3 regions of the Bacillus sp. z50 genome follow, and region 3 is predicted to be linked to each of the others. Evidence: riboswitches for the same ligand, from Rfam matches in the RefSeq annotation. Region 3 holds a riboswitch; each other region holds the start of a gene.
The links. Region 3 has a riboswitch for cobalamin ahead of AC4G3N_RS12345 (ABC transporter substrate-binding protein). Riboswitches for the same ligand answer to the same signal wherever they lie in the genome.
Positions count from the first base shown of each region.

Region 1: it holds a riboswitch for cobalamin, as region 3 does, so the genes downstream of both, AC4G3N_RS06510 (ABC transporter substrate-binding protein) here and AC4G3N_RS12345 (ABC transporter substrate-binding protein) in region 3, are expected to answer to the same signal.
Region 2: it holds a riboswitch for cobalamin, as region 3 does, so the genes downstream of both, AC4G3N_RS16525 (FecCD family ABC transporter permease) here and AC4G3N_RS12345 (ABC transporter substrate-binding protein) in region 3, are expected to answer to the same signal.

Region 1 is NZ_JBZFQL010000002.1:135,279-142,907, forward strand. Features, by position in the region: gene AC4G3N_RS06485 (PTS sugar transporter subunit IIC) at 1-419, opposite strand, end outside; gene AC4G3N_RS06490 (hypothetical protein) at 928-1,353, opposite strand; gene AC4G3N_RS06495 (hypothetical protein) at 1,625-2,152, opposite strand; gene AC4G3N_RS06500 (ABC transporter ATP-binding protein) at 2,247-3,044, opposite strand; gene AC4G3N_RS06505 (FecCD family ABC transporter permease) at 3,046-4,077, opposite strand; gene AC4G3N_RS06510 (ABC transporter substrate-binding protein) at 4,079-5,050, opposite strand; cobalamin riboswitch at 5,243-5,422, opposite strand; gene AC4G3N_RS06515 (amidase) at 5,567-7,063, opposite strand; gene murG (undecaprenyldiphospho-muramoylpentapeptide beta-N-acetylglucosaminyltransferase) at 7,158-7,629, opposite strand, start outside.
Region 2 is NZ_JBZFQL010000006.1:218,963-226,591, forward strand. Features, by position in the region: gene mnmL (tRNA modification radical SAM protein MnmL/YtqA) at 1-456, shown strand, start outside; gene mnmM (tRNA 5-(aminomethyl)-2-thiouridylate-methyltransferase MnmM) at 446-1,012, shown strand; gene AC4G3N_RS16520 (ABC transporter ATP-binding protein) at 1,052-1,843, opposite strand; gene AC4G3N_RS16525 (FecCD family ABC transporter permease) at 1,837-2,889, opposite strand; cobalamin riboswitch at 3,068-3,213, opposite strand; gene AC4G3N_RS16530 (LLM class flavin-dependent oxidoreductase) at 3,262-4,263, opposite strand; gene AC4G3N_RS16535 (tetraprenyl-beta-curcumene synthase family protein) at 4,291-5,373, opposite strand; gene AC4G3N_RS16540 (alpha/beta hydrolase) at 5,396-6,199, opposite strand; gene AC4G3N_RS16545 (gamma carbonic anhydrase) at 6,310-6,840, shown strand; gene AC4G3N_RS16550 (C39 family peptidase) at 6,944-7,629, shown strand, end outside.
Region 3 is NZ_JBZFQL010000003.1:615,550-623,178, forward strand. Features, by position in the region: gene AC4G3N_RS12325 (siderophore ABC transporter substrate-binding protein) at 1-352, shown strand, start outside; gene AC4G3N_RS12330 (antibiotic biosynthesis monooxygenase family protein) at 414-746, shown strand; gene AC4G3N_RS12335 (polysaccharide deacetylase family protein) at 878-1,567, opposite strand; gene AC4G3N_RS12340 (DUF6509 family protein) at 1,718-2,020, shown strand; cobalamin riboswitch at 2,047-2,240, shown strand; gene AC4G3N_RS12345 (ABC transporter substrate-binding protein) at 2,351-3,316, shown strand; gene AC4G3N_RS12350 (TetR/AcrR family transcriptional regulator) at 3,469-4,080, shown strand; gene AC4G3N_RS12355 (acyl-CoA dehydrogenase family protein) at 4,110-5,282, shown strand; gene AC4G3N_RS12360 (acyl-CoA dehydrogenase family protein) at 5,242-6,459, shown strand; gene AC4G3N_RS12365 (SCP2 sterol-binding domain-containing protein) at 6,573-6,938, shown strand; gene AC4G3N_RS12370 (AMP-dependent synthetase/ligase) at 7,163-7,629, shown strand, end outside.

The DNA.
Region 1 (7,629 bases), on a different contig from region 3:
ATAAAAATAGCTGTAATTGGAATTGCCATAATATCCAATTTCGTTTTACCAACCATCCTCTTGCCTATATATGTAGCGATGAGTGCAGCCAATACAGCCGATATGGGTTGTCCAGTAACGATTGTAAAAGCACCTTCTGCTGTTTTTTGTATAGCTGCTCCACCAACTGTGGCACATGCCATTGCACTAAATTGTACTAATGAGTTACCTCCAAGCTGATAGGCAATCCCTGCACCAAGAGCAGGCGCTAGCAAAACCTTTGCCGCTCCTCCAATAGTAAGGAACATTTGCCAATCAAAATAACCCCCAATTGATTCAAATAATAGACCGATTCCCAATGTTACTAAAACGGCATTTGCGATTCCCGTTGACGCCTTATACATTCGATTAACTATATATTCTTTTCTCTTCATCCCCATCGCCCCTTAGTAGTTAATTAAATATTCTGAAAAATAAAGGTATTATGTTTTCTTTTTCTTATCTATGCATCCTTCCTTTATTGGAGATATTAGTATTTAGATATATTAACACACCTAAAATAAAAATAGCAAAATATTTTGAAAATTTTATCTAAATTAATAATTTGTACTTCAAAATAATTCCATAACGTTTTTATCTACTGAATTTTCATATTCATATTATATTTTTAACTTGCAGCCACAGTTGGTTTCCGGCATTTTCCTTTTTTTATTCTCCACTTTCCACAGCCAATAATTCTATTTTTAAATATAATCTAATATACACATTTTGATTTACGAATACTTATTAATTATTTTAGTCGTAAAGTAACATAAAAACGGACAAATACACAAAACTTGTCCTACCTCATAACCAGTGCGAAGTATCTATGAATGATTTTGATCTGCGTCTAACCTTTCTGGTCCAAAAAAAGGATTTCCGCACTTTTACGGAAATCCTCGCTCTTCTTTATAATGATAATGTTAACTTGATTGTCCCATCATTCATCTCATACGATTTAATTTTTCCAACGGGTATCTTTTTCACGATATCCCAAGAATTAAAATCCATTTTAACCGTCTGATTTGTAGAATCTGAAAATGGCGGACTGTTAAAAATTTTAATTTCATCTTTATTCATATCAGTAGGCTTCAAACTCTCAATTTCAAAAATAATCATTCTTTTTTCCATATGAATAGGTTTCAGACTTATCATATATGAAACATTTTTATCTGTTGTACCGCGAATATTCAAGTGGCCTGTTGTTATTTCTACTTTTATATCTTTTTGGCCAGACTGTCTTTTTATTAGTTGTTCTAACATTACTGGCTTAATAGGAACGGTCACTCCATTTTTACTTATTTCGTTAAATTTCTGTTTAAATTTATCCAGCACGGTGGCAACACTCCTAAAGTATTTAGTTTCCGGTTTAATTAAACTCAAATTTTACTTCTGCTTGTTTCTTTTTAATATAACTTAATCGTAACATGGCTAGAATTACATTCCCTACTAATGTGTCCTCTTTTCATCCATAAAAAAGCACGATTCTTTCTTTGGTTATGAAAGAATCGTGCTTTTCTTTTTATCAAATCATACATTCTCTCTTCATTAAAAATGGATAACAAGATCTATCTAACTCTATTATTTTAGATGTAGGCTTAAACATTCATTTCTTTTTCACAGCATATGATTTACTGACAAAAGGAATTTCCTGTATGCCGTTCACCTGATTTACATAAACAGCCATCACAAAACAAACATTTGCGAGCAATCCTAGGAAATCAAATAAGATGTCTAGCACTTCTCGCTCTTCACTAACTTTATGCAGGGCACGATAGGATTTCTTGGCCTCACTGCGTACGACATGAAGTGCGCATGCAGCGTTGCTTCCTTGCGGTAATACGAATTGTTTTACCTTTTCCCCTGTTTTCTCAACATAAAAATCATATCTATCACTCAACCACTGTAAATCTGCTTCAGTTATCGCCAATTTTCCGCGCACAGAACCGTTCACATGATAGCATAGCGCTTGAACCTTACGAAGGTCATCAATGACTGCTTGCTCTTTCTCAGTCAATAACGGGAAAACAGCTCCAAGCCTTGTGGTTAAACTATCAGTGCGAATCTCATAATCAACTAAACAGCTTTTTTCTCTCATGAATGGATAACTGGAGTAGCGCCAGTCTTTTTTCAAGGTTCATTCCTCCTTATTTAAAACTTAGGTTTTAGTATGAAATAATGGTAACTCCGCGACGCCTTCACATAGAAGGCCATCGCACATGAATTCTTCATGCCTCCCCTTTTATATCTATGGCATAAGGAATCATCTGCCTTTTTCCAAAATAGGAATCATTGTATGTATACGTATGAGTTTTAAAAATACGCATCAAGTTAAGATCCGTAATGACTTGTTCGGGTTCCCCTGCTGCAACGAGTTCTCCATTTCCCATAAGTATGAGTCGATCACAATAGCGAGTGGCTAAATTAATATCATGGATGGCCGCGAAGACAGCCTTTCCCTCTTTTACAAGCTCCCGGATGACCTCGGCAATTTGGACCTGATGATAAATATCCAGATCTGAAGTTGGCTCATCCAACAAAATAACCTCAGAATTCTGAGTGATGGCTTTAGCTAAGAAAACAAGCTGACGTTCTCCTCCTGAAAGGGATGTGATATAACGGTCTCTTAAATGATAAATTCCTGTTTGTTTCATCGCTTTCTCTGCCAATTGATTATCATCTTTTTGTGAGAATTGCCATTTCTTCCGATGCGGATGCCTTCCCATAAGTACTACCTGACTCACTGTAAATTCATAGTCAAGGACCGTGCTTTGTGGCATATAGGTGATTGCTTTGGCCACTTCAAGAGTAGTCATCTCAGAGAGAGCATGATTCTTAAAGGCTATTGACCCTGCAGGTGGCTTTAGCAATCCTGCCATTAAGCGCAGTAAAGTAGATTTTCCGGTACCGTTCGGACCAATCAAGCAGGTAAATTGGTTAGTTTCCAAAGAGATATCCATTGCTTTTAAAATCACCTGTTTGCCACGGCTAAAGCTGAGTTTCTCCGCATTCAAAATAGCTGTCATCTCAGATTTCCCCCTTCTTTTTATTTTTTAAAATTAAATAAAGGAAAAACGGAGCGCCAAAAAAAGCTGTAATAATACCGATTTGAATCTCAGCAGGCCTAATGGCCAAACGGGATATTAAGTCAGCAAGAATCAAGAAACTCGCTCCCCCTAAGACACTAGCCAGTAGTAAATTTCGATGCGAGGGCCCAATGATCATACGGATCATATGAGGGACAATCAGACCAACAAAACCGATGGCTCCCGTTAATGAGACACTCATTCCAGTTACTAATGAAGCAGTAATTAACAATAGATTACGGGTGCGCTGAACGGAAATCCCCATATTCTGGGCCTGCTCTTCACCCAGCAGAAAGATATCTAAGTCGTTGGCATGGTACAAAAAGACACAAATCGAAAATAAAACAGGAACAGTTAATATTTGTACATGACTCCAATCACGCCCGTTTAAGTTCCCCATCATCCATTGGACAATCTGCTGCATCACTCCTGCATTCGAAAAAGAGATTAGCAGAGAGGTACAGGCTGATAAAAAAGAACTAATCGCAATACCCGTCAGCAGCAATGTCAGTACTGAGGTCCTTCCTTGATTGGTCGCAATCATATAAATTGCAAACAAAGTCAATGCAGCCAGGATAAAGCCCATTAATGGGACGAAAAGAGAATGGATCGCGGCCAAACCAAAATAGATGGCCAGTACACCTCCGAATGCTCCACCTGATGAAACACCAATTATGCCGGGGTCAGCCATCGGGTTGCGAAACACACTTTGCATCACGACTCCCGATATTGCCAAGGCTGCCCCGACTAATCCAGCCACAACAACCCGCCCCAGGCGAATCTGCACAAGGATTGTTTCATACATTGGGTTATAGTCAAACTCTATAAATGGAAGCAGTGAGAGTAATACTTTCACAGTTTCCGTAAATGGAACGATGACCCCGCCATACATGGTTGCTAAAAGTAACGATACGAGCAAGGAACAAATCAGGATTCCAAAAATAAGAACCTGTTTAGACTGTTTACAAACCATATTATTCTCCATATAAAACTTGATAAATATCTTCTGCTCCCTCAATCACAAAATGGGAAGCCGTTGTTAAATTTGCGCTATCTATCACATGCACTTCATTATTCTTAAAGGCTTTAAGATTTTTAAGTGCCGGATCCTTTTGCCATTCCTCGACGAATGTTGCTTTTGAACCGTCATACTGCCAATCGCTTGTAATAATCACATCTGGATTTATCTCAACTAATTTTTCCTTTGAAAGATTTGGATAATCAGGATACTCTTCACCGGTAATGCCCGCTTCTGTAATGGCATTTATCCCGCCTGCTAAGGTGATGATTTCTCCTATTGTAGTATTCTCAGTAACTGAAGAATTTTGCTGTGTCCAGTAAACCACTCGTTTTTTATCTGTTTGTGCTTTTGCTTTCGTTTGTAAATCTGACATCCTCTTTTTGACATCAGCTATGATTTCTTCTGCTTTATCTTCCTCGCCAACAATGGTACCAACCTCCATTAGACCATCCAATACACCTGATATAGAGGAATCATCTTTAAGTTGGTAGGTGGTGATGTCTGCAGCATCAATTTGTTTAAGAACCTCAGGATCTACATAGGAAGGAATCAGCACTAAATCAGGCTGAAGTGACAGCACCAATTCAGATGTGACTGATTCAATTTTTGTATCAATTCCATCTGTTAGATCTGCTACATTCGAAATCCCTGAGTCTGTAGACATTTTCGTTACCGCGGCAATCCGCTCCTCATCAACCAAAGGCAATAAATATTCATCAATAGCCAATGTGGTCGAAACAATCCTTGAAGGTTTTTCTTTAAGGGTCACCTCTTCCCCACGACCGTCTGTTAAGGTTTTCGGATACTCACTTGTTTCCTGGTTTGTTTCTTTTTCCTGGTTGTTTACTGTCTCATCATTTCCGCATGCAAACAATGCAAAAACGGATAAGAACACCAAAAGTGATAAGCTTGCAATCTTTTTCATCTCACTATTCTCCCTTTTTCAAAATTTATTTATATTTAGCGAATTTACGCTGAAATATTAAACATAAAAAAGCCTGTCTTCCCGATTAAGGAAAACAGGCTTGATTCATGCACAGACAAAAAAACGCTGTCAAAATCAGCGCAAAGACACAATCATCTCTACGTTCGCCATCCCTTTTCCCACCGAAAAGTAAGCAATACACATTCATAAGCAGGTTTCCTGACTCTGAGCTTCACTTTACTCTCACACCTTCCCTCTTTTAAAGGTGGTCACGTGATTTCATCAGCTCTTACAGTAGCGGGGGCTGTTCCAGATTTACACTGGATTCCCTTTTACCTCACAAAAGTGAGCACTTATGATTGTTTTAAATTTTCGTACTATTAATATATCATGTTGAAAATGTAAACGGAAGATATTTTTGATATATAGGAATTCACATAAATTTAAACAAGTGAAATGACTGTTCTAATTGACCAACTGAATTACACGCATCTTCTAGTCGATCTATCACTTTTATCACCATCCAATATATGGATTCCCTTTCTGTCCAACCCATATATCGGATTGCTCTAACAACGCTCCTATTTTAAGAAGCCAATCTTCCCTTCCCTTTGGAGCCATCAATTGCACTCCAAGGGGTAAGCCAGAATCTGTCATATGAACAGGCAAGCTAATCGCAGGCTGTCCGATGATGTTCGCCAACTGTGTAAAAGGCGTATACGTTAAACTTGGTTTAAACATTTCATAGACCATTGCTAACTGTTCAGAGGGTTTTAGTTCATTTACTTTCAATAACTGCAAGCTCTGTTCATCCGTATGCGTCAATTCGCCCACCTTTGGAGCTGAGAAAGCTGTTGCCGGCGTCAAATACAAATCATAATCCTCATTGAACCTGGCCATTTGTGCAGCTGCCGTATCCCATTCAGCTAAACTGCGTGTAAATTGAACAGCTGATACATTCTGCCCGGCAGTTCTGAGTACCCATGTGACTATCTCTATATCATTAACGGTAATCGGCCGTCCAATGGCTTCCTCAATGGACAGTATATCTGCTGCCATTTCTCCGCTATTCATAATATAGTAATTTTCCATAAGGCGGATTCCATCTACCCCATTATCACATTCTTCAACGGTGAACCCTGCCTGTTCCAGCCATTTGACTGTCTTATGTACCGCTTCTACAGCTTCTTCACTAACGGGTGTTCCCACCGGAGACTTTGTGGAAAAAGCAATTTTAAACCTTTCTTTCAATGGATTCGAAAGCTCCTTCAAATAGCTCCCATTATATAAAGGTACCTGAAAGGCAGTATCCGGCTGAATGATTTGCAAGGCATCCAGCATAGCTGCACTATCACGAACCGTTTTGGTTAAGGCAAAATCTACCGCAGCTCCATGCCATTGGCGGCCCACACCTGGACCAACGGGTGTCCTTCCCCTTGTTGGCTTCAAGCCTACTAATCCAGTGAATGATGCCGGTATACGAATAGAGCCGCCGCCATCACTGGCACCGCTAATTGGGACCATACCTGAAGTTATACTGGCTGATGCTCCGCCGCTTGATCCACCCGATGAATGCTGCAGGTTCCATGGATTACGTGTCGCTCCATATACAGCTGGCTCAGTAATATTTTTCAGACCAAACTCCGGAGAACTCGTCTGTCCAATAATGACAAATCCTGCCTCACGAATTTTTTTCACAAAATTAGAATCCCGTTTAGCAATCCGATTTACATGTAATTTTGAACCCGCTGTAATCGGTTCGCCTTTAATAGATTGTGATAAGTCTTTTAATAAGATAGGTACTCCTGCAAAAGGTCCGTATATAGATTCAGACTTTCCAGTTTCCATCATTGCCTTTTCGAATCTAGTTCGAACAACTGCATTTGTTTTAGGATTTAGTTCATTTATTTGTTCAAATGCGTCCTCTATTAATTCTATTGCGGATACTTGTTTTTCCTTTACAAGCTTCGCTAACCCAAGTCCATCATATTGGGTATAACATTTAAGATTCATTGCTCCGACACTCCTACTTTTTGGCTACAAATCCTGTTTAGTGTTCTGTTTTAATGCTTTTTTCGTATATAGAATAATACTTATCATTTCAACATTAAATTTTATAGGTATCAATCAATTCATACAAGCGTTCCAGTCCATCTTCTTCCTCAAAATTGTTCATTTTATCGATAATCATCTGTTTGTTTTTAAATATAGTTTCTACCTTATCAGCTAACGTGTTTAACGAAAGCTCATCCTCTTCAATAACATAGGCAAAACCCTGCTTTTTAAATGATTCAGCATTCATGATTTGATCGCCTCTGCTGGCTTTCCTTGATAACGGGATTAAGACCATTGGAATTTTTAAACTTAAAAATTCAAAAATAGAATTTGAACCGGCCCTTGAAACAGCCACAGCTGTCATAGCCAATATATCTGCCAAGCCTTGGTTAATATATTCAAACTGAGCATATCCATCACGATGTAGGGTGGAATCTACCTTTCCTTTTCCGCATAAATGAATGACATTAAAGGTTTTGAGCAATCGATCCAAGTCCTTACGCACAGCCTTATTCACTGCTTCA
Region 2 (7,629 bases), on a different contig from region 3:
GATTATCCAACCTATGTAGAGGGAGTAAACAAACTTCGGAAACACGGTATACGCATTTGCAGCCATATTATTAATGGACTGCCGCTTGAAACTCCAGAAATGATGATGGAGACAGCTAAAGAAGTTGCTAAACTGGATGTACAGGGAATTAAAATTCACCTATTGCATCTCTTAAAGGGCACTCCAATGGTAAAACAATACGAAAAAGGAATGCTGGAATTCCTTTCATTAGATGAATATGTCAATCTCGTCTGTGATCAGTTGGAGATCCTTCCGCCTGAAATGATTGTCCATCGTATTACAGGTGACGGTCCGATTGATTTGATGGTTGGACCAATGTGGAGCGTTAATAAATGGGAAGTATTAAATGCTATCGATGCTGAATTGAAGCGTCGCAATAGCTATCAAGGTAAATTTTATGTACCAAGTAAGGATGCTGTCATAAATGAAGCTTGATCGTATCCTCCCCTTCGCAAGACTATTGCTTGAAAAAGCAGTTAAACCTGGTGATATAGCCATTGATTGTACGATGGGAAATGGGCATGACACCGTATTTTTAGCAAATTTAACTGGTCCGGATGGACATGTATACAGCTTCGACATTCAGGAATCTGCCTTGCAAAAAACGGAAGAGAGACTGATGACAAATGAGCTTCAGAAGCGGGTGACACTGATTCATGCAGGTCATGAGCGTTTACAGGAATTTGTCCCAACTGGTAAACCTGTTACAGGTGCCATCTTTAATTTAGGCTATTTACCTGGTGGCGATAAAGAAATTATTACAACCGCTCCTACTACGATTCAGGCTGTAACGTCATTACTTGAAATTATGGAGCCTGAAGGTATCATAGTTCTTGTCATCTATCACGGTCATCCCGGCGGAGACATTGAACGTGACGAATTAATCAAATTCGTTACAGAGCTTCCACAGGATAAGGCCCATGTGCTGGAATACCGATTTATGAATCAAAAAAACAATCCACCATTTATTATCGCTATCGAAAAACGTTAAAAAAGTGTGAGCTTATGGAAGCTCACACTTTTTATATAATCATTTATAGTTCTCAGGGGTAAAAAAGATTTGCGGTGTTCCCGTAATAGGATGAGGGCGACTTACCAAATCTACCTCGTATACAGATGAAAGCAATGTTTCATCATAAAGTAAATCTATTCCACCCTCCGCCACCTTCCTTCCATCCTTAAGCAAAGCACATCTATCTGCATATAAAGCTGCCATGTTTAAATCATGGAGGATGGCGACAATCGTCAGCCCATTTTGAAGCTGGAGCCTCTTTAATAAATTTAACAATTCGATTGTATGCTTTACATCCAGATGATTTGTAGGTTCATCGAGAAACAGGAGCTTTGGCTGCTGGGCCAAAGCCTTTGCTAAAAGGACACGTTGCTTTTCCCCTCCGCTTAATGACGAAAAGTATGTATACTTAAATTTCAGCGTGTTTGTCTGAGCAAGACACTCATCAACAATTGCGTAATCCTCACTACGGTAATGATTAAAAAATCCCTTCTCCTGATAAGGATACCTGCCTAATAGTACGATTTCTTCCACCGTAAAATCTATACCCACCATATGTTCCTGACTTAACACGGCAGCAATTTTAGCCAATTCTCCGGTTTTATAGGATGAGGTCCTTTTCCCATTAATGATTGAAGTCCCTTCTTTATATTCCATTTTTCCCAATATACTTTTAATCAATGTCGTCTTACCGCTTCCATTTGGACCAAGAAGAGCAAAAAATTCTCCGCTCTCAACCTTAATAGAAAAGTCCTGAAGCACTTGCTTATTTTTATGATAGCCTGCACTGAGGCTCTCTACGGTTAACATGTCAAATTCCTTCTTTTTATGCGTTCTTTAATCAGTAAGATTGTAAATACAGGTGCACCGATTAAGGCAGTAATGACACCGATTGGTAATTCCTGCGGGTTGATAATCGTACGTGCAATCAAGTCAGCCAATACGAGATATCCACCTCCAATAATCATGGATAATGGCAGTAAGTGGCGATGATCAGCACCAGCAAGAAGGCGAACAAGATGTGGAATAACCAGTCCAACAAAGCCAATAGCTCCTGATACGGCAACTGCTGCACCCGTTAATAGTCCAGCCCCGATAATAATGATTATTTTCTTTCGTTTCACATCGATACCATTATATTGAGCGGATTGATCTCCAAGAGCCATCCCATTTAGTTCACGATAATGATATAAAATTATGGAAGCTCCTATAATAAAAAAGGGAATCAATATACTGACGTGTCCCCAATTTTTCATAGCCACACTGCCCATCAGCCAGTTTAATACCTCCCTCATTTGATCTCCTGAGGATAGCGCAATGATAAGTGAGACCACAGCGCCAATGAATGAATTCATAATTATACCGGCTAAAATAATGGTCTCATTTGCATAGGTAACACTAGCTGCCTTTGTAATACCAAATACAATAAACAAGGTTATAAAACTAAACACGATTGCAACAAGCGGCAATGTGAACTGACCAAAAAGAGCAAATTCGATATTAAAGAATAGAACAATCACTGCCCCAACCGATGCACCGGAAGAAATTCCAATAGTATATGGATCAGCGAGTGGATTTTGCAAAAGCCCCTGAAAGGCAGCACCGGCAAGTGCCAGTGAGGCACCCACAAATAAAGCGATTAATACCCGGGGTAATCGTATATTCCAAATAATCATTTCTATATTTTTTGGACCGGTATAGAAGGATTCCTGGCCGGTCACGTTCTTCAAGAGAATCCCAAGAATATCTTTAAATGACATGTCCACGCTGCCTATAAACAGGCCGAGCAACGCAGCGAGCAGCAAAAACAGGATACTCCCAAAATAAATACCGGTTGTTCTATTTTTATTATTCATAACTTATACTTCAATTCCTCTTTACTCCTGGCGGCGAACCTCGGATTATTCATGCACTTTAAAACAAGATTATAAGCTACAACACATAAAAAATCCTTAGCTCAGGATGGTATTGAGCTAAGGATTCACTTTTTCACGCCTGTGAATACAATAAGCCTACTTTTCCCTCCGAAAAATAAGTACTAAAACTCTAAAAGCAGGTTTCCTGGCTTTTACTAAATCAGACTTGTGATTTAGTAAGTACAGTAGCGGGGGCTGCAACGGATTTGAACCGTTTTCCCTTTTACCCTCGTGTACCGAGGCACTTTTAAAGTGATTTATTAGATTTTATTCTTATTCTAATAGATTAATTGACTAATGGCAAATCCACTATTATTTCAACAGTTCTTTGGCAATTAATCTGAAGGAGTTTTCTTTAGCCTCGTATGAATGGGTGATTGTCACAAGCATAATTTCATCTGTAAAGAAGCGTTCACTCAGCTCTCTAATTTTTTCTCCAATCATTTTAGGAGAACCGATAATCATCTTGCTTCTGTTGTAATCAATCCGAGCTTTCTCAAACTGCGATAATGACATTTCATGAATTTCTTTTGGGTGAGGTGTTCCCTCTCTTATAATTCCCTGTGAAAGAAACAGCATCGATAAATCCAATGAACCAGCCAGATATTCTGCCTCTTCGTCCGATTCCGCACAAACTGTAAATACAGTAACCATACCTGATGGATTCTGTACTAACTCTGTAGGTCGAAATGTTTCATGGTAATGCTTCATATTTTCTTCAGCATATTCACTGTTAATAAACAAAGCAAAATTATAGGGTATACCCTTATGAGCTGCAAGAGCTGCGCTAGATGAACTAGATCCAAGCATCCACAATTCCGGCGGAGATGTAATGGTAGGTGTCGCCGATAACCCATATAGAGGATGCAATTCCGGTATTTGATCATAGAGATACCAGGATAACTCATCTACCTGGTCAGGAAAACGATGCAGTTCCTGTACTCTCCCCTCCTGCAACGCTCGCGTTGCTCTTGGCATCCCTCCAGGAGCCCTGCCGATTCCCAAATCTATTCTTCCTGGAGCTAAACCAGATAATACTCTGAAGTTTTCAGCTACTTTATAAGCACTGTAGTGAGGCAGCATAACACCGCCTGTTCCAACTCTTATTTTATCTGTTTGAGCAGCAATCCATGTTGCCAATATCTCAGGCGAAGATCCTGCCAAGCCTTGACTATCATGATGCTCGCTGACCCAAAATCTTGAGTATCCCCACTCCTCAGCCAATTTTGCCAGTTTGACCGTATTAGCAAGTGCCTGCTCTGAAGGCTCTCCAACAGAGCGCGGTGACTGGTCTAGAATACTTAATTTCACCATTCTGCTCCATCCCCTTAGTATTGAATGCTAGACTCGCCTATTCTTTTTCATTCTCTTAAACGCATGATACAGCTTACTATTCCAATAAAAGAAATACGCTGAACGGCCACCCAGGCTTAACATTTTTTTAGTATATTGCTTAACCGACAACTGGTCTTTCACCTTGGAATCGGCTAGATAAATACCCAATAATCCCTGGTTAATCATGCTGTGGAACTTGCTGTCCGGTATTTTTGTGACATCTAAATTCGCTTTTTCAACAAAATAACAAAGTCTATCAATCAGTTGCTCTTCCGTTTCGTAATAAAAACAGAAATTTAAATCGTCGCCTTGGCGATCCTCCTCCTGATCAATAAAATAGTCCAACATAATATGCAATCCTTGCACATAAGGAAAATAAGATTCATATATGTCTTTCCCCAAATGTTCAGTAAAATTATCACGCACTGCATATGAAACTAAACAAAAGATGCCCAGAGTAGATCCTGCACAAGCACTGAATTCATACCATGACAAACCTTCTGGAAGCTGCTGTTTATTTTCATTGAACCAGGTTTCTAATCTATGTACCCGTTCTTCCCACGTAACATGCTTATGTATTTGTAAATCACAATAAAAGGTGCAAAGCTTTTTCAAAAAAGGCTCGATATGTTGATAATGCACCATATTTGAAAGAACAGATTGACAGGTTTTTACTAACTCGACTAAATACCCGCCATCTTCCTGCTCCTCTCTGAGTTCATAATAATTTCTCGTCAGGGCCTCCGGATTAAGAGCATCCTTCATAGATTGATGCAATAGCGTAAAATCATTAGGATCAAGTGAGGTACTGCGGTCACATAGATTATCAAGATAATCACTGATTGTTTGATACGCAACAATAAATCGAATGACATCATCTTTTTTTTCACCTGCTGCGAGAGCTAATATAGAACCACCCTCGCAATGAAAAGTTTTGTGGGCAATACTGGATAAGGCCTGTGTACGCAGCTCTTCATTAGGGATTTTTTCTGCCTTTGCCTGCCAACTCGCGAGTTCCCGATGAACAACTGGAAATACATTTCTGTATACATTCTTTACTAAGCTGATATCACTAGTGGGTAATTTCATTTGTGTCCCATCTCCTAACCCCTTAAACGATATACCCTATATTGCGCAATCTCGCTTCAATAAAGCTCTTTGCATATAGAAATACATCTTCTCTCTCTGGCTCATTAAATATTTCATGATACAGCTTAGGCCATTCTTTATAATGCTTTTCGGATGCCGGAAAGTAGTTAAACCATTCTCTAACCATAGCCTTGTCCACTATTTTGTCGTCCCCTGCCTGCATAACAAGAACAGGAATATCCGGGAAATCCTCATCAAAATCAAAGGCATCCTTCATAGCTGAAATTAATTCACGATACCATCTGACTGATACACTTGTGATGTAGAGTGAATCGTTCAAATCAAATTCAATAACTTCTGGATTTCTCGTTGCCATTTCAACCGTTAATCCTGAAGGTTTTTTATATGTAGGATAAACAAGATTTAAAACCTTTGACATGGATTCAAGTAATTTTGGAGGATGAATTAATGTTCCAAAGCATGGTGAAGATAGGATAATACCCGCTAAATTATATTCTTTAAGTTGAAGCATGTTAATGATGATGAGTCCTCCCATGCTATGACCCAGCATGAATACAGGCAAACCAAATGTATAAGCCTCGTTCACCCATGAATCAACCTCATCAATATAATCCTCAAATGAATCAATATGCCCTCGATTTGCACGTGAAGTCATTCCCTGACCTGGCAAATCTCCAATAATTACGTGATACCCTTCTGATAGCCATCTTTCAATTAACCATTTATATCTGCCTGAATGCTCCATGGCGCCGTGAACAATCACGATTACACCATAGGCTTTCCCCTCAGCTTCCCACTTTTTCATAGATGAACTCCTCCTGTATGATGTTTAGCTTTATTTTATTTACACTGTACCGCTTTATATGTACACTTTTATTAACTATCTATTTTACAGTAGAAAACGGAGGTTTTGTAATGAAATTATATCAATATATAGATAAAATTCCTTCCATCGATCAAACTGCTTATTTAGCGGATCATGTAGTTATCAGTGGTGATGTCACAATCGGTGAAAATTCAAGTGTTTGGTTTAACACAGTCATTAGAGGTGATGTCGCTCCTGTGATTATCGGTAAAAATGTTAATATTCAAGATAACTCAGTCCTCCATCAAAGTCCCAACAACCCATTAGTCCTGGAAGATAATGTAACGATAGGCCATCAAGTCATTCTCCATAGTTGCCATGTGAAGAAAAATGCTTTGATTGGGATGGGCTCCATTATTCTTGACGGAGCTGAAATAGGAGAAGGTGCCTTCATCGGTGCAGGCAGTTTAGTATCTCAAGGTAAAAAAATCCCACCAAACACACTCGCTTTCGGCAGACCTGCTAAAGTAATTCGTGAATTAACAGATGATGATCGTAAAGACATGGAAAGAATAAATAAGGAATACGCAGAAAAAGCACGCTATTATTCAAGTATACAACCTTTAAAAGAGAATAACTAATTATCATTCCTCATTAGGGTATACTCTTTATTGTATACCCATTCCCTTTATTATTTAGCTATAAATGATACACCTTTTTAAAATCAATTTCAGGAGTAGGATTATGAATACTTTCATTTTGATTTTCATGTTATTTAGTATCATTTCAATCATTTTGGTCCTATGGCGTCAATATCAGCCACTATCTATTTTGATTGTTATCTCTTTGATAGGCACTTTCCTGTATACAGGCTGGAAGGTCTATAACTCAAATTACTCCTTTGCTCATCAAATTAATAATATGATTGATAAGTCAGTAAGCTTAACAACTTCTATTACCAAAGATAATCGACCTGCAAAACCTCCTGCCAAAGATAAAGTACTTCTTGATGTGCCGATCGTTAAACAGCAGCCCGAGCTCCCAAGAGGGTGTGAAGTAACCAGCCTGGCTATGCTTCTTCAATATTCCGGATTGGATGCTGATAAATTAAAACTTGCCCAGCAAATAAAAAAAAATCCAGCTAAAATAAAAAAAATAAATGGTGAAATCCATTACGGTGATCCTAATGATGGATTTATTGGAGATATGTATTCAACTAATAAACCTGGCCTCGGAGTGTATCATAAGCCTATAAAAAAACTTGCTGAGCATTATATGCCTGGCAAAATAATCGATTTTACCAATGGAGATTTCAACCAAATCAAAAAGTATCTCTCAACCAATCGGCCCGTCTGGGTTATCATAAATACAGCCTATGAAAAACTGGATCCATCCTATTTCCATACTTGGAAAACACCAAATGGGAAAAT
Region 3 (7,629 bases):
TGACAAGAAAATCTCCGGTTTCGACAATGGTGAAGATTCACGTTTCGCATATGTATATAATGACTTTGGCTTCAAGCCAGCAACAACTGATATCGAAGCATCTTCCCACGGTTCTGATTTCTCTTATGAGTCAATCCTTTCTGTTGATCCAGAAGTATTGTTAATTATCGACCGTACTGCTTCTGATGTAGAAACAATTAAAAAAGATATTGAAAATGATATTATCAAAAAAACCAGTGCTTACAAAGAAGGCAAAATTGTCTACTTAGACGGTGTTAACTGGTACTTCTCAAGTAACGGTGTAACGACTGAAGCAGAAAAATTAGATGAAATCTTAAATGAATTAAAATAATCTTCATAACAAGGAGCATGTCTCAAGTGGGGCATGCTCCTTTAATAAGGGGCGATTATGTATGTTTGTTCAAATCCGTAAGTGGATAGTGACAGAGGGAAATTCAGACAAGATATTGGAACGCTTCAAAAAGAAGCCAGATCAAGGTCCGTCGTTAATTGAGCAGCGTGAAGGCTTTATAAGTCGGGAGTTATTAGTGAAAAAAACAACGCGTGGGGAAGAAGAAGTTGTCATGATTATCCGCTGGGAATCAGAGGAAGCATGGAAAGCATGGGAAAAGAGCCCTGAGCATATCGCTGGCCATAAAGCGAAAATCAAGGAGCACGGAGGTAAGCCCCCAAAGCCAGAATACGTAATCAATATGGAACATGGCAATTACCTTGTAGTCGAATAATAAAAAACAAAACGCCCCTACCTGAAAGGGCGTTTGTTTTATAATGTAAACCTTATTTCAGGTTAGAAAAGAAGCGTTACAGAATAATGGACAGCATTTGCGATTTGAACTGATAGGAGTATTTATCATTTTTAAAATTCAAAAGTTGGTGTGGACTCATCCATTATTTTAAAGGTGTATCCCTTATGTTTCAGACGGCGAATGATTTCCGGAAGCCCATCCACGATTGTTGTATTGCCGTTAAAATCATGCAGGAGGATATAGAGATTTTCTTTTTCACCTACCCCTTGCATAATTAATTTAAGTAATTTTTTTTCTGGAATTGGAGGATTTAATCCATCGTTAGCATCGCAGTTCCAATCATAATATTTATATCCTCTTTTTATTACCTCAGTCTTTAATTGATCCATTAAATCAGTCCCGGCATATTGTTTTGCGACATAGTTATTGGAGCCGCCGGGGAATCGTAGGATTTTCGGGCTTACGCCTACTTCCCTTTCCAAAAATTCTTCCAGTTGAGTAATGTCTTTAAAAAAAGTATCCTTGGATCGATAGATTTTGGAATAATTATGAGAATAGGAATGCAGTCCAAGAGCGTGTCCATTTTTTACGATATCTTTATATAAATACATATGTCCCGGGCTGGCTGTTCCCGTTACAAAAAAGGTTGCCTTAACATCCTGAACTTTGAGGATATCGAGGATTTCCTGTGTGATGTTTGAGGGACCATCATCAAAACTGAGGTAGGCTGTCTTTGCAAATGTTTCAGATGGAATAAGAAGCTGGATAATGAGCAATGTGAGAACAGATAGAGTACGCATAATAAACTCCTATGGATTAAGTGATTTTAATATAGTTTTTGATTCTTGTTAAAAAATATTCCTAAACGGAGTTGAATAATTGGGTAAAATGTTTAATAAAGAGATTGAACATGTATAATAGACATAAGCATTTTAGAAAGGTTGATAAAGATGATCGAGATACAAAGTTATACAGTTGAGAAACTGGAAGACCCGTTTGGTATCCTTTCTGGAGAAAGGTTCGAATATGTACTGGAGATTTCCGTTCCCGAGGAAGATGAACTATATACCGATAAGGGTCTTCTGTTGCGTGTTATATATGTAATGGATGAAAATCAGGACCAAATTTCAAAATATGAGTTTATAGAAAGTGAAACACAAAGTATTTTGGATTTTGAGCTTGAGGAAGATGAATTATCGATGGTTTTACAATTTTGCAGGGAACATACTGATGTTGAATATGAAGAAGAATGAAGATAGCTGATTATATAAAAAATATAAATATTGAATAGTGTAAGAGTGCCTTATTTATTAGGATAATAGGGAAACCGGTGCAAATCCGGTGCAGCCCCCGCTACTGTATACGCGGATGAAATGATTTGTAAACCACCGGCTCTTTGTTTAGAGCATGGGAAGGTAAATCAGAGTAAATTGATGCGTCAGCCAGGAGACCTGCTCTTTCTTTTGTATGTACTATTTTTCGGAGGGAAAAGTAGGCGTCCAATCCTGTTATTTTAATGTGGATTTTCGCCTTAGCTTTTTTCGAGCTAAGGCTTTTTTATTATGTTGGAAAGGGGAATAACTATGCTAAAAAAGCAAAACTATTTATTTTTATTTATGCTAATGCTTACGCTATCTATGTTAATGTTTGGGTGTTCGTCAACTGAAGATGACTCAAACCAGAAGAAAGAGGTTTCTGAATCAACGTCCACAGCCTTTCCTGTTGAGGTAAGGGATGGATCCGGAGAAAGCATCAAGATTGAGGAAAAGCCGGACACGATCGTATCCTTGCTGCCAAGCAATACTGAAACGGCCTATGCACTAGGTCTTGGAGAGAAAATCATTGGTGTATCAGATTATTGTAATTTTCCTACAGAAGCTGCTGACAAACCTAAGGTCGGCGGGTTAGAAATCAATATTGAAAAAGTGTTGGAATTAAATCCGGATCTTTTATTGCTTTCTGCCAGTCATTTTAATAATGCTAAGGATACCATTAAACAATTCCAGACAGCTGGTATTGATGTTATTATCGTACCTGACGCCAATTCGTTTGATGGTGCATATGGAACAATTGAATTGATTGCTAAAGCAACCGGAACATCAGACAAAGCTGATGAAATTATTTCGGATATGAAAAAAGAAGTAGCAGAAATTAAAGAGAAAGCAAGTGCTATAAAAGATAAGAAGAAGGTTTGGATTGAAGTATCTTCCTCACCGGATTTATATACAGCGGCTAACGGAACCTATATAGACGAAATGCTTGATATCATTCAGGCAGAGAATATTGCCGCTGATCAAGAGGGTTGGGTAACAATGAATGAAGAACAAGTCATTGATCGCAATCCTGATGTTATTCTTACTACATATGGCTATTATATTGAAAATCCAGAAGAAAAGGTATATGGAAGAAAAGCTTGGTCCGAGGTACCTGCCGTTCAAAATAAGCAGGTTTATGATGTAGATAATGACACAGTGTCAAGACCGGGACCACGTTTAACAGAAGGCTTGCAATTGATAGCTGAAAAAATCTATCCTGAAATATTTAAATAAACATTTTCATTTAAGAGCCGCCCATTTTACTTTGGGAGGCTCTTTTTTTGTTGAAGAAAATAAATTAAATTTTCTAACAATTTTGTTGAAATTTCCCTTTTGTGTAGGTATGATGATACCAATACGTATTCGTACTCACACATGGGATTGGAATGATAAGAATGTTATATGTAAATGACCTGCCGACCGAAGCAAGAGATAAAATGCTATATGCAGCCCTGCAATTATTCACTACAAGAGGTTACAAGAATACATCAGTTCTGGACATAGTTGAGTATGCACATGTCTCGAAAACAACGTTCTACCAACAATTCGGCAATAAAGAGACTTTGATTGTTGCACTTTGTGAAAGTTTGATTGGAGAAGTTGCAGAAGAGATTAAGCTTGCAGCTTTACGGGAACCACGCATTGGTTATAAAGCATATGCCGGAATTCTTCGCTATTTGGAAATTTGCTTTTCCAATAAGGCTGTTGCCAATTTTATTTTACTCGAATCAGTCGGAGTTTCTTTCGAAGTAGAACTGGTCAGACGAGAAGCACTTAAAAGTTTCGCAGATCTTATCTTTTTTTTTGCTTACCAGGAGTTTCCGGAGAATGTGAATGAACAGGAAGTTAGGATCATCTCTCAGGCAATGGTTGGAGCAATCAATGAGGTCGTCATTCAAAAATTCCGGGAACCAAATCACCAAAAGACAGATGTAGAATATCTTGCTAGATTATTAAACCGATTGGTCATGCGCTCATTTAGCAGTCTCTCAAATTAATAAACTATTGATATGAAGGAGGGAGAAAGTTGGTTTCTTTTTTACCAAGTGAGGAAGAAAAGGCATTTGTTGATGTAGCAAAGGATTTTGCAATTCAAAAGATCCGTCCCTATGCCAGGCAAACGGAAAAAAATCAGGGTGTAAGTGAGGACGTGGTCAGAAAGTTGAGTGACCTTGGATTATTAAATTTGGAACTGCCTGAATCATACGGTGGCCTGGAATTGCCGCTCGTTTCCCAGGTACAGATTGTTGAGGCGCTTGCTTATGGTGACCTTGATACTATTCAGGGGCTTCCAGGAGCCGGGGAGGGAGCATCGTTTATTCGACTAAAAGAGGATCATAACGCATTTTCTTTTTATCAAACTCAGTGTGAAACGGGAATTTGCCCAACAGTCGCCTTTGTTTATCCCAATCAACATAAACTCCAAATTAAAAAAATAGACAATGGATACATCATTGATGGAGAAACGAGTCCGCTGAAAAATGCCAGAAAGGCTGAATATCTATTAATTGCAGGAACTGCTACTAATGGTGAAGCGGTGTTGTTCTGGATAGATCAAGACAATAATCATTCTTGGAGAGTGCTTGACGGTGATTATCGCTTGGGGCTATTGAGTGCCGGCTTTTCGAGAATTCAGCTTAAAGAAGTAAGCGTTTCCAAAAACAATATTTTGGCTAGTGGTGCCGAAGCTGAAACTTGGATGGATCAATCATTGAGCCGTGTACGTACGTTAGAGGCTGCAAAAGAAATTGGTGTTATGGCAGCTGCCCTTGATTACACAGTTGAATATACCTCCCAGAGAAAAGCGTTTGGGGTAGAAATCGCAAAATTCCAGGGTGTTTCTTTTAACCTTGCACAAATGGCTATCCAGACGGGTGCAGCAAGGCATCTTGTTTTATATGCGGCAAAACAAATTGATGAAGGTGAAACTGATGCTGTTTTCCACAGTATCCAGGCACTTAAAAAAGCCCATCAATCGCTTCGATATGTAACAGATTCAGCTGTACAGCTCCTTGGTGGGCATGGATATGTTCAGGACCATCCTGTTGAGAAGTGGATGAGGGACGCTCAGGCACAAGTCGGTTGGTTTGAACAAGAGGGCGATTTAGAAATCAGGGCAGGAAACTGGATCATGTATGGTAAGGAGAGGGGGATGAGTAATGATCACATACGAGTTGACGCCACATCAAAGTCAAGTTAAGGAAGTGGTCCATTGGTTTGCTGAAAATGAAATGCGACCGGTATCCATGATTGCCGATCAATTAAAGAAAGTACCGGATGATTGGCTGGATAAAGTAAATCAACTCGGAATTTCTTTAAGCATGTCTTCTTTTGGAGAGTCCAATGATGATAAAAAGAAAAAAGATTTTAAAAAAGCGAAGGAGCGCCAAGGAAATCGATTGGGAGTCATTGCCTCTGAGGAATTAGGCTGGGGAGATTGCGCGATTGCCTTGACGCTACCCGGGCCAGGGCTTGGAGGTCCGCCTGTTCAGCATAGCGGCACACCGGAACAAAAGGAACGTTTTTTATCCATTTTCTCCAGAGATGAGAAACCGAAGTGGGGAGCATATGCTTTGACTGAACCAGAGGCAGGTTCTGATGTATCCGGTTTACAGACGACAGCTGTTAAAGTGGACGGCGGTTATGTGATAAACGGGCAGAAGATATTTATTACAAATGGCAAAAGAGCTTCCTGGGTTGTTGTATTTGCTACGGTAGACCGCAATTTAGGTAGGGCTGGTCACCGGGCATTTGTTATAGAAAAAGGTACACCCGGCTTCTCATGCTCGAGATTGGCGGAAAAAATGGGTCTTCGTGCTTCTGAAACAGCAGAACTTGTGTTTGAGGATTGCTTTGTTCCGGATGGAAACCTTTTAGGTGGAGAAGAGGCCTATGTCAATAAAGCGAATGGATCAGGTGGCTTCAGGGTTGCTATGAAAACATTCGATAACACAAGGCCCATAATCGCAGCTATGGCTACCGGAATTGCAAGAGCGTCCTATGAATATACATTGGATTTTGTAAAAAGAGAATATCCTCAGCACGGCAATCATTATCATCAAGCCCTGAGACTCTTCTCAGAGATGCAGCAAAAAATTCAGGGAGCTCGTCTGTTAACCTGGGAAGCTGCCTGGAAAGCAGATTTGGGAAAACCGAATGCAAAAGAAGCAGCCATGTGTAAGGCCTATAGTGGAAAGATTGCTTTGGAGGTTACTTCAGCCTGTCAGGAAATACTCGGTCCATATGGTCTTGAGGGACATCTAGTCGAGAAATTATATCGTGACGCAAAAATTTATGACATTTTTGAAGGGACTAATCAAATTCAGCAATTAATTATTGCGCGTCATCTGTATGAACCATATGGTATTCGTGTGTAATGATTTTATAAATACGTTCAGGAGGTGGTGAAACGACAGGACAAAAATGCTGCATCTAAATAAAACTGAAAAATAAAAAAATATCCTTTAATAATAAAGGGAGGAATTTTAAAATGGGAAAAGCAATTGAAGATTATACATTAAGAGAGTCTTTTGAAAAAATTGAGGAAGCACTTAAAAACGATCCTCAGCCAATTCAAGGAATTACGACACGCTATCAATTCACAATCACCGGTTCCGAAGAAGGAATCTATCAGCTTAATATACACGATGGTCAGGCAGAGGTAGTCGAAGGAGAAGAAACACCAGCGGATTGTACACTCACCATGTCTGTCGAAAACTTCCGCCAATTCCTTCTCGGCAAACTAAACGGAACCGTAGCCTTCATGTCCGGCAAACTAAAAATCAAAGGCGACATCGGAAAAGCAATCAAACTAGAAGGAATACTGAAACAATATAACGTAAAGGAATATTTATAAGAAAGGCTGAGGCGACTGTTCAGCTCCGACAAGCATAAGAGGAGTCACGTAGGGAGGTGTTCTCCCTCCAGCAGTGGCTACACTTATGACTCGAGGAGCTAGGAGCCGAAGCTAGATCTCGCTAAAAACGGAGACCATGTAAGGTGGACCAAAGACTAAAAACGCCACATCGTGTGGCAACGTCTTCGTGACCCTACGACGTGTAGGCCTAAGGGAGGTGTTTTATGAAACCTGCAAATTTGGTAGAGATGGTTTGGAGAACAGCCGAAAAAAATTCACAAAAGAATGGTTTTTTGGTTAAAGTAGCAGGTGAATATAAGGGGATCACATACAGGGATTTTTGGATACAGGTTTCACAAACGGCTGCCGGACTGGCACATTATGGGGTTGGCTTTGGTGATCATGTAGCCATATTATCTGATAATAATCCTTACTGGGCTATAAGCGATATAGCGATTATGAGTTTGGGTGCAGTCAGTGTGCCAATCCATTCAACTTTACCATCTGATCAGATTTCTTACATTCTCAGTAATGCAGACTGTAAGTTTCTTTTTGTAGAAAATCAAAAGCAACTGCAAAAGATTCTTGCTAATTCTACTCTCGATAAACTGATTATCTTTTATCCCGGTGATTCCTTAGCAGAAAAGAAAGAAGATATGCTGACAATGGAACAATTAATGTCAGCAGGTGA